DNA from 3 places in the Ensifer meliloti genome. Region 2 is predicted to be linked to each of the others. Evidence: riboswitches for the same ligand, from Rfam matches in the RefSeq annotation. Region 2 holds a riboswitch; each other region holds the start of a gene.
What was found. Region 2 has a riboswitch for cobalamin ahead of bluB (5,6-dimethylbenzimidazole synthase). Riboswitches for the same ligand answer to the same signal wherever they lie in the genome.

Region 1: linked by a shared signal. The riboswitch ahead of PZL22_RS04140 (ABC transporter substrate-binding protein) and the one ahead of bluB (5,6-dimethylbenzimidazole synthase) in region 2 are both predicted to bind cobalamin.
Region 3: linked by a shared signal. The riboswitch ahead of PZL22_RS22375 (aromatic ring-hydroxylating oxygenase subunit alpha) and the one ahead of bluB (5,6-dimethylbenzimidazole synthase) in region 2 are both predicted to bind cobalamin.

Annotation. Positions count from the first base shown of each region.
Region 1 covers NZ_CP120364.1:914,629-917,900, forward strand. The annotation lists gene PZL22_RS04135 (GlxA family transcriptional regulator) at 1-239, shown strand, start outside; cobalamin riboswitch at 1,521-1,751, shown strand; gene PZL22_RS04140 (ABC transporter substrate-binding protein) at 1,921-2,988, shown strand; gene PZL22_RS04145 (FecCD family ABC transporter permease) at 2,985-3,272, shown strand, end outside.
Region 2 covers NZ_CP120365.1:708,410-711,681, reverse strand. The annotation lists gene PZL22_RS10470 (SDR family oxidoreductase) at 270-1,091, shown strand; cobalamin riboswitch at 1,131-1,343, shown strand; gene bluB (5,6-dimethylbenzimidazole synthase) at 1,389-2,072, shown strand; gene PZL22_RS10460 (DUF2865 domain-containing protein) at 2,531-3,272, opposite strand, start outside.
Region 3 covers NZ_CP120365.1:3,224,148-3,227,419, reverse strand. The annotation lists gene PZL22_RS22380 (FAD-binding oxidoreductase) at 1-381, opposite strand, end outside; gene PZL22_RS22375 (aromatic ring-hydroxylating oxygenase subunit alpha) at 378-1,622, opposite strand; cobalamin riboswitch at 1,737-1,939, opposite strand; gene PZL22_RS22370 (DUF6656 family protein) at 2,260-2,853, shown strand; gene PZL22_RS22365 (L-threonylcarbamoyladenylate synthase) at 2,919-3,272, shown strand, end outside.

The sequences.
Region 1 (3,272 bases), on a different replicon from region 2:
AGCGCACGTTCCTGCGCCGTTTCAAGGCGGCGACAGGAATGAAGCCGATCGAATATGCGCAGCATCTGCGCGTCGGCAAGGCGCGTGAGCTCCTGGAGTTCACCAGACGCTCGGTCGAACAGATCGCCTGGTCCGTCGGTTACGAGGACGCGGCCGCCTTCCGCAAGCTGTTCCACCGCATCGTCGGGCTGTCGCCGGGGGACTATCGGCACCGTTTCGCCGTAGCAGCTGCCGGATAGCTTGCGCGGAGGACGGCGGCGTGCCGACGTCGCTTTTTTCGCGCCCGCGGCTGCGGAACAAATTTTCGTCTGAAGAATTAACAGGTGTCGCTTCTGTCCCCCAGCGACATTCAGGACCCCAACCTGTTGCAGTGCCCGCGTCATCCCCTGCGCGGGCACTCGCATGTCTGCGAAACGATTCCCCGCCGGCCTTCGGTCGGGGACGCAAGCGGGACCCCGCCAAGCGGCGAGGCCCCGCCTCAAGTGTCGCTGAAAAGGTTTAGGTCCTTGTATAGGTGGGAAGGCAAGAAGCTAGAGTGCCATCCGCGCCCATCTATAGGACCTTGGTCCGACCCCGTAAGGGCAAAGGTCTTAGGCCCGTTGCCAGCTGTGTCTCAGGGTACATATTGCAGCATTCGCTGCCGCTGGAGCCTGGAGCGGACAGTGTCTGCGGTCTGCCGCCGGCATTCCGCTCTGGCTCCTTGCACGATCACGTTCCATGATTTTGGGTCGACGGGGCCTAAAGTCATCGTGATCTCGGCAGGGGAACAACTCAACCGGATGGATCTCTCCCATGGCATTGTCGGACTACGGACGGAACAACACTGTTTCTGAAACGTGTCTCAGGACGCTCACTCACCCGTTGACGAACCTGATGTGCATTATCGCGGCCGTGTCGATTGCCGTTTTCGCGAGCGTACCGACAGGCATTCCCCCATACGTGCTCGCACCGATCGGTTTCATGCTGGTGGTCGTGGTTGACCCTTCAGAAATTGCATCCAGATTGAAGGCGCGCTCCGCAAGCCGGGGCGCCACGGCCGGCCGCTCGGAATCGGTGGCCGACGGCTGGCAGGCCAGCGGAAACGGGTGGAGCCTTACATTCCAACGCAAACGTGGCTCGACGAGAGGAGCGGCTCGGTCGAATATCGCCGCCGCGGCAAGGGAACGCGCGGCCGATAGCTGCCGCCGCTGAATTCGAGCCTGAACGCCTAGCGCCGCGCGTCGCCGACGCGCGGCGTTTACGCGCCCTCGCCACAAGCGAACTGATCGCCAAGCTCTGAAGCATGAAGGCAACAGGGCGAAGGCCGCCACAAGCCTCAGGACGCCCCATCGTATGCTGACGAGAAGGTGAACTCCCCCCGCCTTGCAAGCCTGTTGCCGGTACAGCGCAGAGCATCTGCTGTTGACGAATGTAATGATATAACATATTGAAATTGTCGTAATGAAATATCGCCGTAGCATTAACCGGATCGCGTGTGGGACATAACCGTTGCCTTCCACCTTGACCGGCGGCTGCGTTCCACATTAACTGGGACCGACGGTTCCCCTACCCGTGAGGTGGAGGGGATTAATAGGGAACACGGTGCGGACGACCCAAGAGGGACCAAGACCGTGGCTGCCCCCGCAACTGTAAGCGGATCGTCGTTCATCCTGGTGGCGCCTAGGCGCCAGCCACTGCGCGTACTGCGCGGGAAGGCAGATGAGCGACTTCTGTCCGTGAGCCAGGAGACCTGCCGTCAAATTCGATCCAACGTCACGGGCGGGGATGCCCGGAACAGGAGCAAGCCATGACCATCTTTCGCGCCTTACGGCGCACGCTTTCATCAGTTTCCCCGAGGTCCAGCCGTCACTCGTTCGATCGAACCCTATCGGCAGGCTGACGATCACGGCCGCATAGCGGCCTCACATTCGGGGACTATTCATGAACAACTTTCTGAAACGACCGCTCATTGCCGGTCTCATCACCTTTTCCGCAGGCGCAGCGGCTCTCGGCCATCCCGCCTTCGCTACCGAGACTACCTATCCGCTGACACTCGAGAATTGCGGACGGCAGATCACGTTCGACAAGACGCCGACGCGCACCGTCGCGATCGGCCAGAGCAGCACCGAGATCCTCTATCTGCTCGGCCTTGCGGACAAGGTCGCCGGCACCGCCCTCTGGGTCGGCCCCGTCCTTGAAGGTTACGAGGAGGTCAACGCCAAGGTCGAGCGCCTGGCAGACAACGATCCGAGCTTCGAAAGCGTACTTGCCAAGAAGCCGGACATGGTGGCGGTGCAGTTTCAGTGGCAGGTCGGCCCGGAAGGCGTGGTCGCGAGGCCGGAGCAGTTCGAGGAGCTCGGCATTCCGGTCTACACATCGCCATCGGATTGCACCGGCAAGGAGAATTCGGCGGCGAGCGACGGCGTGCGCCGGCAGGTCTTCACCATGGACCTCGTCTATCGGGAAATTCGCGAGCTGGCGCATATCTACAATGTTCAGGATAAGGGCGAGAAGGTCGTCGCCGAGCTGAAAAGCCGAGAAGAGGCGGCGCGCGCCAAGGTCGCCTCGGCCGGGGACAAGCTCTCGGCCGTCTTCTGGTTCTCCAGCGCTGCCGATGCCGACCCCTATGTCGCCGGCAGGAATGGCGCACCCGGCTACATAATGGCGGCGCTCGGGATCGAAAACATCATCGACACAGAAGACGAATGGCCGACGGTCGGCTGGGAAACCATCGCCAAAGCCGAGCCGACCATGATCGTTGCCGGCTCCATGGAACGTCGACGTTACCCGCTCGACAGCCTCGACGCCAAACTCGAATTCCTGAAGACCGATCCCGTGGCGAGCCTCATGCCGGCAGTCGCCAAAGGCTATGTGTTCGCCATGGATGCGCAGGCGATGAACCCGACGATCCGCACGATCGAGGGCATCGAAGCGCTGGCGGATGCCATCGCCGAGGCCGGACTTGCCTCCAAGGCGGGGCTGGCCTCCAAGGGTGGGTTGGGCAAGTGAGCCGCGTGCTGACCCTGGCCGGGCGAACGGGGACGGGACGCGTCGGCACGGCTCTCGCCGCGCTCGTCATCCTCTTCGCAGCACTCTGGATGGGCGCTGCGATCGGCGAAACGGCGATCCCGTTCAAGACCGTTGCGCAGACGGTCGCGAACCGGCTGTGGAACGCCGGCTATCCGCTGGCACCGATCGACGAGGGCATCATCTGGAGCTACCGGCTGAGCCGGGCGGTCGTGGCCGCTTCCTGCGGGGCGTCGCTCGCGCTCTCCGGGGCCGTGCTGCAATCG
Region 2 (3,272 bases):
TGCGGACAAGGTTGCCGAGCACGTCGGTCAGCGTGGGGAGGACTGCAATCTCTCCTCCTCATCTCTGTGCTTGTCACAGAGATCCAGCAGCGCCGCGTCTGCGGCGCGGGAGAAGTTCTTTCAGCCCAAGGACTTGGTCTGGCTGGATCCCTGTGACGAGCACAGGGATGAGGAGATCAAACAAGTAGCGGCGGGTATCCCAAATCTCAACAGGCATTAATGCACGCTCACCAAGGCATATTCACCAACATCTCAAAGGGAGGATCAGGATGAGCACGGACCACGCCCGACTGGACGGGAAGATCGCCATCGTGACCGGGGGCACGCAGGGGCTCGGTGCCACGATTGCCGCACTCTTCGCGGAGCGCGGCGCCGCCGGCGTCGTCATTTGCGGGCGCAACGCGGCGAAGGGCGAGGCGAAAGCTGCCGAGATCGCCGCGGCGACGGGTTCGAAGGTCGTCTACGTACCGGCGGATCTCGAGCGGGTGGAGGATGCCCGTGCGGTCGTGGCGGCTTGCGACCGCGCCTTCGGCCGCGTCGATGCGCTGGTCAACGCCGCAGCGATCACCGACAGGGGTACGATCCTCGACACCAGCCCGGAACTCTTCGACCGGATGTTCGCGGTCAATGTGCGGGCGCCATTCTTCCTGATGCAGGAGGTGATAAAGGTGATGCGGCGCGAGAAGACGGAGGGCACGATCGTCAATATCGGCTCCATGTCGGCGAAGGCGGGTCAGCCCTTCATCGCCGCCTATTGTGCGTCGAAGGGGGCACTCGAGACGCTGACCAAGAACACCGCCTATGCCGTCCTTCGCAACCGGATACGGGTCAACGGCCTCAACATCGGCTGGATGGCCTCGGAAGGCGAAGACCGGATCCAGCGCGAATATCACGATGCGCCGGCGAACTGGCTCGAAAAGGCGGCAGCGAGCCAGCCCTTCGGCAGGCTCGTCGACCCGGCCGAGGTCGCGCGTGCCTGCGCCTATCTCTCATCGGCAGAATCCGGCCTCATGACGGGTTCCGTCATCTGCTTCGATCAGTCGATCTGGGGTGCCTATGGCGCCTCGCCTCATCCGGAGGCGCCGCTCTGAAGCTCCCGCTTGCTTGCCTTGCCTTTCGTGGGGACCTGTGGCCATATGCCGCCGTCAGGTGCCCGCGAAATGCGGGAGAATCGGGAAGCCGGTGCAGCTCCGGCACGTGCCCAACGCTGTGAAGGGGACGTTCTCGCCAAAAAAAGCTCTGAATCTTTTCAGAGCTTTGCCACTGAATATTGAAGCTATTCGGGAAGGCGGCGCGAACGGATGATCCGAAGTCAGAAGACCGGCCTGGCGAGATAGACCGGCCCCGCGCGGACGGCGGGAGGTTTCCGCATTGTTGGGGATCGAACGATGCTGCCTGACCCGAACGGCTGCCTTACGGCCGCCGGAGCTTTTTCGTCGGACGAGCGCGCTGCCGTCTATCGTGCCATTGAGACGCGCCGCGACGTGCGCGACGAGTTCCTGCCCGAACCACTGTCCGAGGAACTGATCGCCCGCCTGCTCGGTGCGGCGCACCAGGCGCCGTCCGTCGGCTTCATGCAACCCTGGAACTTCGTGCTCGTGCGCCAGGACGAGACGCGGGAGAAAGTCTGGCGGGCTTTCCAGCGCGCCAATGACGAGGCCGCAGAGATGTTTTCCGGCGAAAGGCAAGCGAAGTACCGGTCGCTGAAGCTCGAAGGCATTCGCAAGGCGCCGCTCAGCATTTGCGTGACCTGCGACCGGACGCGCGGCGGAGCGGTCGTCCTGGGCCGCACCCATAATCCGCAGATGGATCTGTACTCGACCGTTTGCGCCGTCCAGAACCTCTGGCTCGCCGCGCGGGCGGAGGGCGTGGGCGTCGGCTGGGTCAGCATTTTCCACGAGAGCGAGATCAAGGCTATCCTCGGAATCCCGGATCATGTCGAAATCGTCGCCTGGCTGTGCCTCGGTTTCGTCGACAAGCTGTATCAAGAGCCGGAACTCGCCGCGAAGGGCTGGCGACAGCGCTTGCCGCTCGAAGATCTCGTTTTCGAGGAAGGCTGGGGCGTCCGTTAAGATCACGATGTTATTAGGTCGGTCGACCAAAAAACTTGAACGCGATCGATTCCAAGAGGTTAGAGCGGGATGCGGCGGAAAACCGCACACACTTTTCCTCACCCCGCCCCAAGGCCTGTTGAGTTTCGGGATACCCGCCGCGGCTTGTTGATCTCCTCATCCCTGTGCTTGTCACAGGGATCCAGCCAGACCAAGTCCTTGGGCTGAAAGGACTCTTCCCGCGCCGCAGACGCGGCGCTGCTGGATCCCTGTGACAAGCACAGGGATGAGGAAGAGGAGAGATTGCAGTCCTTCGATACGTACAGCGCCGCGCGTCTTATCAGACGCGCTTTGATCTTCTGCATGTTTTTGTCCTTTGATCGGCAACGGTCAAAGGACAAGTCCAGTAGGCCGCGCAGTCGGTACTCAAGGAATTCAAGAGCATCGCCAAGCTTGCAGAATGCTCGCAACGGCGTATGTCAGTTTTCCTGCAGCGGCTGGTAACGGGGCCCAAGCGGATGCTTGAGGTCGATCGCGCTCTCCTCCTGCGGAAGGAAGGACGGACCGACGACGCGGACCTTGTTTTTGGCCGGGTCGTAGGGCCGTTCTGCTATCGGCTTGGCCGGCGCCTTCTTCTCGCTGCCAATGGTTATGACCGACGGGCTGACGACGGTGAGCTTGCCGGCGGAGCCTGCCTTTTGCCCGTTGGCATCCGTTGCGGGGTCCGGGATTCCGCAGCCACAGATGCCGGGTGAGCCGACACTGCGCGCCCGGTAGGCGAAGGCCGTTGGGAGATCGGTGTAGGGCAGGCCGGTCGTCGCCGAAACCATCTGGTCGGCTTCTTCCGTCGCGAGCACATGATAGTAGAGCTCCGTCTCCGCACCCGGGCATCGCGCGCGGCAGAGATCGGCGTCACGACCGAAGTCTGCCGGCGTGGCATGCGAGGAGATGGGAAAGAAGGCGCCATCGCATGTCCTTACGCACATGGTTCTGAGGCTGCCGGCGAAATCGTCATCCGTGAGCGGTAGCTCTGCCCGGAGGGCGTCGAGCAGAAGCGGATAGGCACCGCTGTCCGGCGGCAGGTCGCGCAGGATGTTCCGGTGAACCTCCGTGCCGTCGGCGGCGCTCGCAAACTGGCCTTCGGCGCTTCCGGCATCCCAGCCCTCTCGGGGCGCTCCCGAGCAGCCGTTGAGTTCCATGGCAGCGAGGATGCGCCGACGA
Region 3 (3,272 bases), 1.1 Mb from region 2:
ACCGGGATGACGGACGAAGCTGAAGTCGCCGAGCGGCCCGAACGCCTTGAGCATCATACCCGGCTTCAGATTGTCGAACATCCAGCGGGTGCCGATGCTTCCCGGCTGCGCCTTGACCGTGACCGCGACCGAAAGCGGGCGCGATGGCGAGGATGACAGCGTATAGGTGCGCATCACCGGCTCGGCTGCGACGGGCAGTTCGAGTGTCACGAACTGCCCGGGCAGGTAGCGGAACCAGGCCGGCTTGTCGGAGCGGAAGGTGAAGGTCATCACGTCAGCGGTTTCGGCTACGGCCGACATGCACTCCAGCATGTGCTGACGGTCTCTCCAGGGATCGAGCTCGTCGAAATGGTGAAAGGAGCGAGGCATTTCCATGGTCATGCCACCCGCGAGAGATGCGCGGCCCCGCCCTGAAGGCGGTCCAGCATGAAGCTCGAATACCACTCGACGAACTGCATGACACCGCCCTCGTGTTCGGCGGAATAAGGACCCGGCTCATAGGCGGGCGAGCGAATTCCGAAGGCGTTTTCCTCAACGATCTGCCGGTCCTGATCGTTGGTCTCCGTCCAGACGTGCGTCAGTTCGTCTATCGTGTAGTCGACGCCCTCCACCGCATCCTTGTTGACCAGCCATTTGGTCGTAACCTCAGTCAGTTCCGGCCCGAGCGGCAGCACGCGGAAGGTGATCGCATGGTCGCCGAGAATGTGGTTCCAGGTCGTCGGATAATGGAAGAGGAGCAGCGTCCCGATGCCATCGGCGTCTACGCCGGTGGAGAGTTGCTTGCGGACAGCCTTCTGTCCGGACATCGTATAGCTCTCGGCGCCGTTGATCAGCGGCATTCTCGTCATGCGGAACTGGCCCGTGGGCGCGATCTTGAAGGCGCTCGGAAGGCCCGCCGCCTCGCATTTCTGCCAGTGGGCGCCGATTTCCGGATCGTTCATCGCCCCCTGGACACCGGTTACGGTCGGCGCTTCCGGATAGGTACGGCAGAGTTCCGGATGATTGGCGGCGCAGTGGTAACACTCGCGATTGTTCTCCCAGACCAGCTTCCAATTGCCCTTCTCGACGATGGTGCTCTCGAAGGCGACCTTCGTTTCCCCCAGGCGATGCGGCGCGAGATAGGCCGCGACCGTCTCGCGGAACGGCCGGAAGTCCATCGGGTGTTCGGCAAGACTGATGAAGATGTAACCGCCGACGGTCTCGCAGTGGATCGGCTTCAGACTGTGCTCGGCCGGGTCGAAGCCCTCGGGCATCTGCCGCGCGAAGAGCAGGCGGCCGTCGAGTTCGTAGGTCCACTGGTGGTAGGGACAGACGAGTTTGGCGGATGAGCCTTTGTGCTGCGTGCAGACGCGCGAGCCGCGATGGCGGCACGAATTGTGCAGTGCCCGGACCGCGCCCTGCCTGTCTCGAACGATAACGACCGGGTAATCGCCGACCTGCGCCGTGAAATAGTTCCCCGGCCGCGGGACTTCGCAATCATGGCCGATGAACAGCCAATCCTTGTACCAGATCTGCTCCAGGTCCTGACGGTAATAATCAGGATCGACGTAGAAGGCGCGGTCGAGGCTGTAGCCTTCGCGACGGGTCTTCAGCTTGCGCAGCATTTCGGTCTGAATTTCCATGCCCTTGTCCTCGTTTTTCCGCCGTTTCGGAGAGGCAGGACTGGAACCCGCGCCGGCCGCATGGACCCGCAACGCAATTGGCTCCGATCCGGCTGCCCGCCGCAACCAGCTACGGTCTATTTCTGCTTCAAGGCTGGTTTCCGGGCTCTGGAGCCGTCCGCAAGGGACCTGCCCGGCGCCTTCCCGGACGCGGTGTCCAGTGGCCTTCTGCCGTGGCTGTTCGCTCCACCACCGTTGCGGGGGCAGCGCCGGGATTTGACCGGCTTCCCAATTCTCCGCCCTCCCTTCGAGGCGGCACCTTGAGTGTCCTCATCTAAGCCTGAGGACCGGCCCGGCAACTGCCAATAGACGACATCCGATTCCAGAAAGACGACAGCCAGACGCGACACAAGCGGCACGAAGGCATGCAATATTATCCATAACAAACAAGGAAGTAGATGAATGCCTGCGCAGCTGGCGGATTTTTCGGCAGCGCCGTTCATGGCGCGAAGGCGAGTGGCCATTCTGCGACACGGCCCGCCAACACAAGGGTCTGATCGATGCCCGCCCGGTCATACCGGGACCAATTCGTTAACTGTGATGATTTAACGTTCGCCGCGATCAACCCGCTTGCGGACAGGATGGCGCGACGACGCCCATGGCAAAACTCCGATATTACGACGCTGCCGACAAGGCGGCCGCGCCGCCGAAAGCCAAGGCTCACACCGAGTTCCTGCGGACCGGCCGGATCGATAGACGCCGGTGGATGCCGAACGAGCGTCAGTATCTGAGTTATGCCGAGGTGGCGCAGCAGACGGCGCGGAAGCTGACGACAGCGGGCGAGACGACCCACAGGCGAATCAACGGGTTTCATGCCTCGATCCAGTTCCCGAAGATGGTTTTCCATCGCGCGCTCCCCAGCAGTCCGCATCTCGGCTATTGCCACGTGACCGCCGCGAAAACCTGCCTCGCCAATGGGCACGAGATCACCTGGTCCTTTTATTTCGCGAACTTCTTCTGCGAGCTCGGGAACGAGACCCATTTCTTCGACCGTATCCAGCCGGGCTACTCGCGCATGTATTTCGCCGTCGCGATCGAGCCCGACGCCAGCGAGGAACGGATCGTCGTCAACCGCAACGTGCGCGGCAACGGGCTGATTTTCCGGACGCAGGATCCGAAGGTGGCGCTGAAGAACGTGCTGATGCTCGGCGCACGCGACGAAGCCTTGCGCCGGATCGTTCGCAGCCTTTGACAAAGAAAATCGTTCTGTTTTTGCGGTCGCTCCGTTAAGGAAGCGACGGAAAGGATCAGAACGCCATGGCCGAAATCATCGACACGCGCACCGAACCTGAGCGGGCAATCGAGAAAGCCTGCGCGGTTCTATCGGACGGCGAACCGGTCGCGATCCCGACGGAGACCGTATACGGCCTTGCCGCCGATGCCACGACCCCCGATGCGATCAGCCGCATCTATGAGATGAAGGGGCGGCCGCGGTTCAATCCGCTGATTTGCCACGTCTGCGATCTGGCGATGGCAGAGGCGCATGTGACCTTCGATCCGGTTTCGAGACGTCTGGCCGAGGCCTTCTGGCCCGGCCCCCTCACGCTGATCCTGCCGCAGCGGCGGGAGAGCACCGTGCACACGCTCGCGTCCGCCGGTCTCGATACGCTC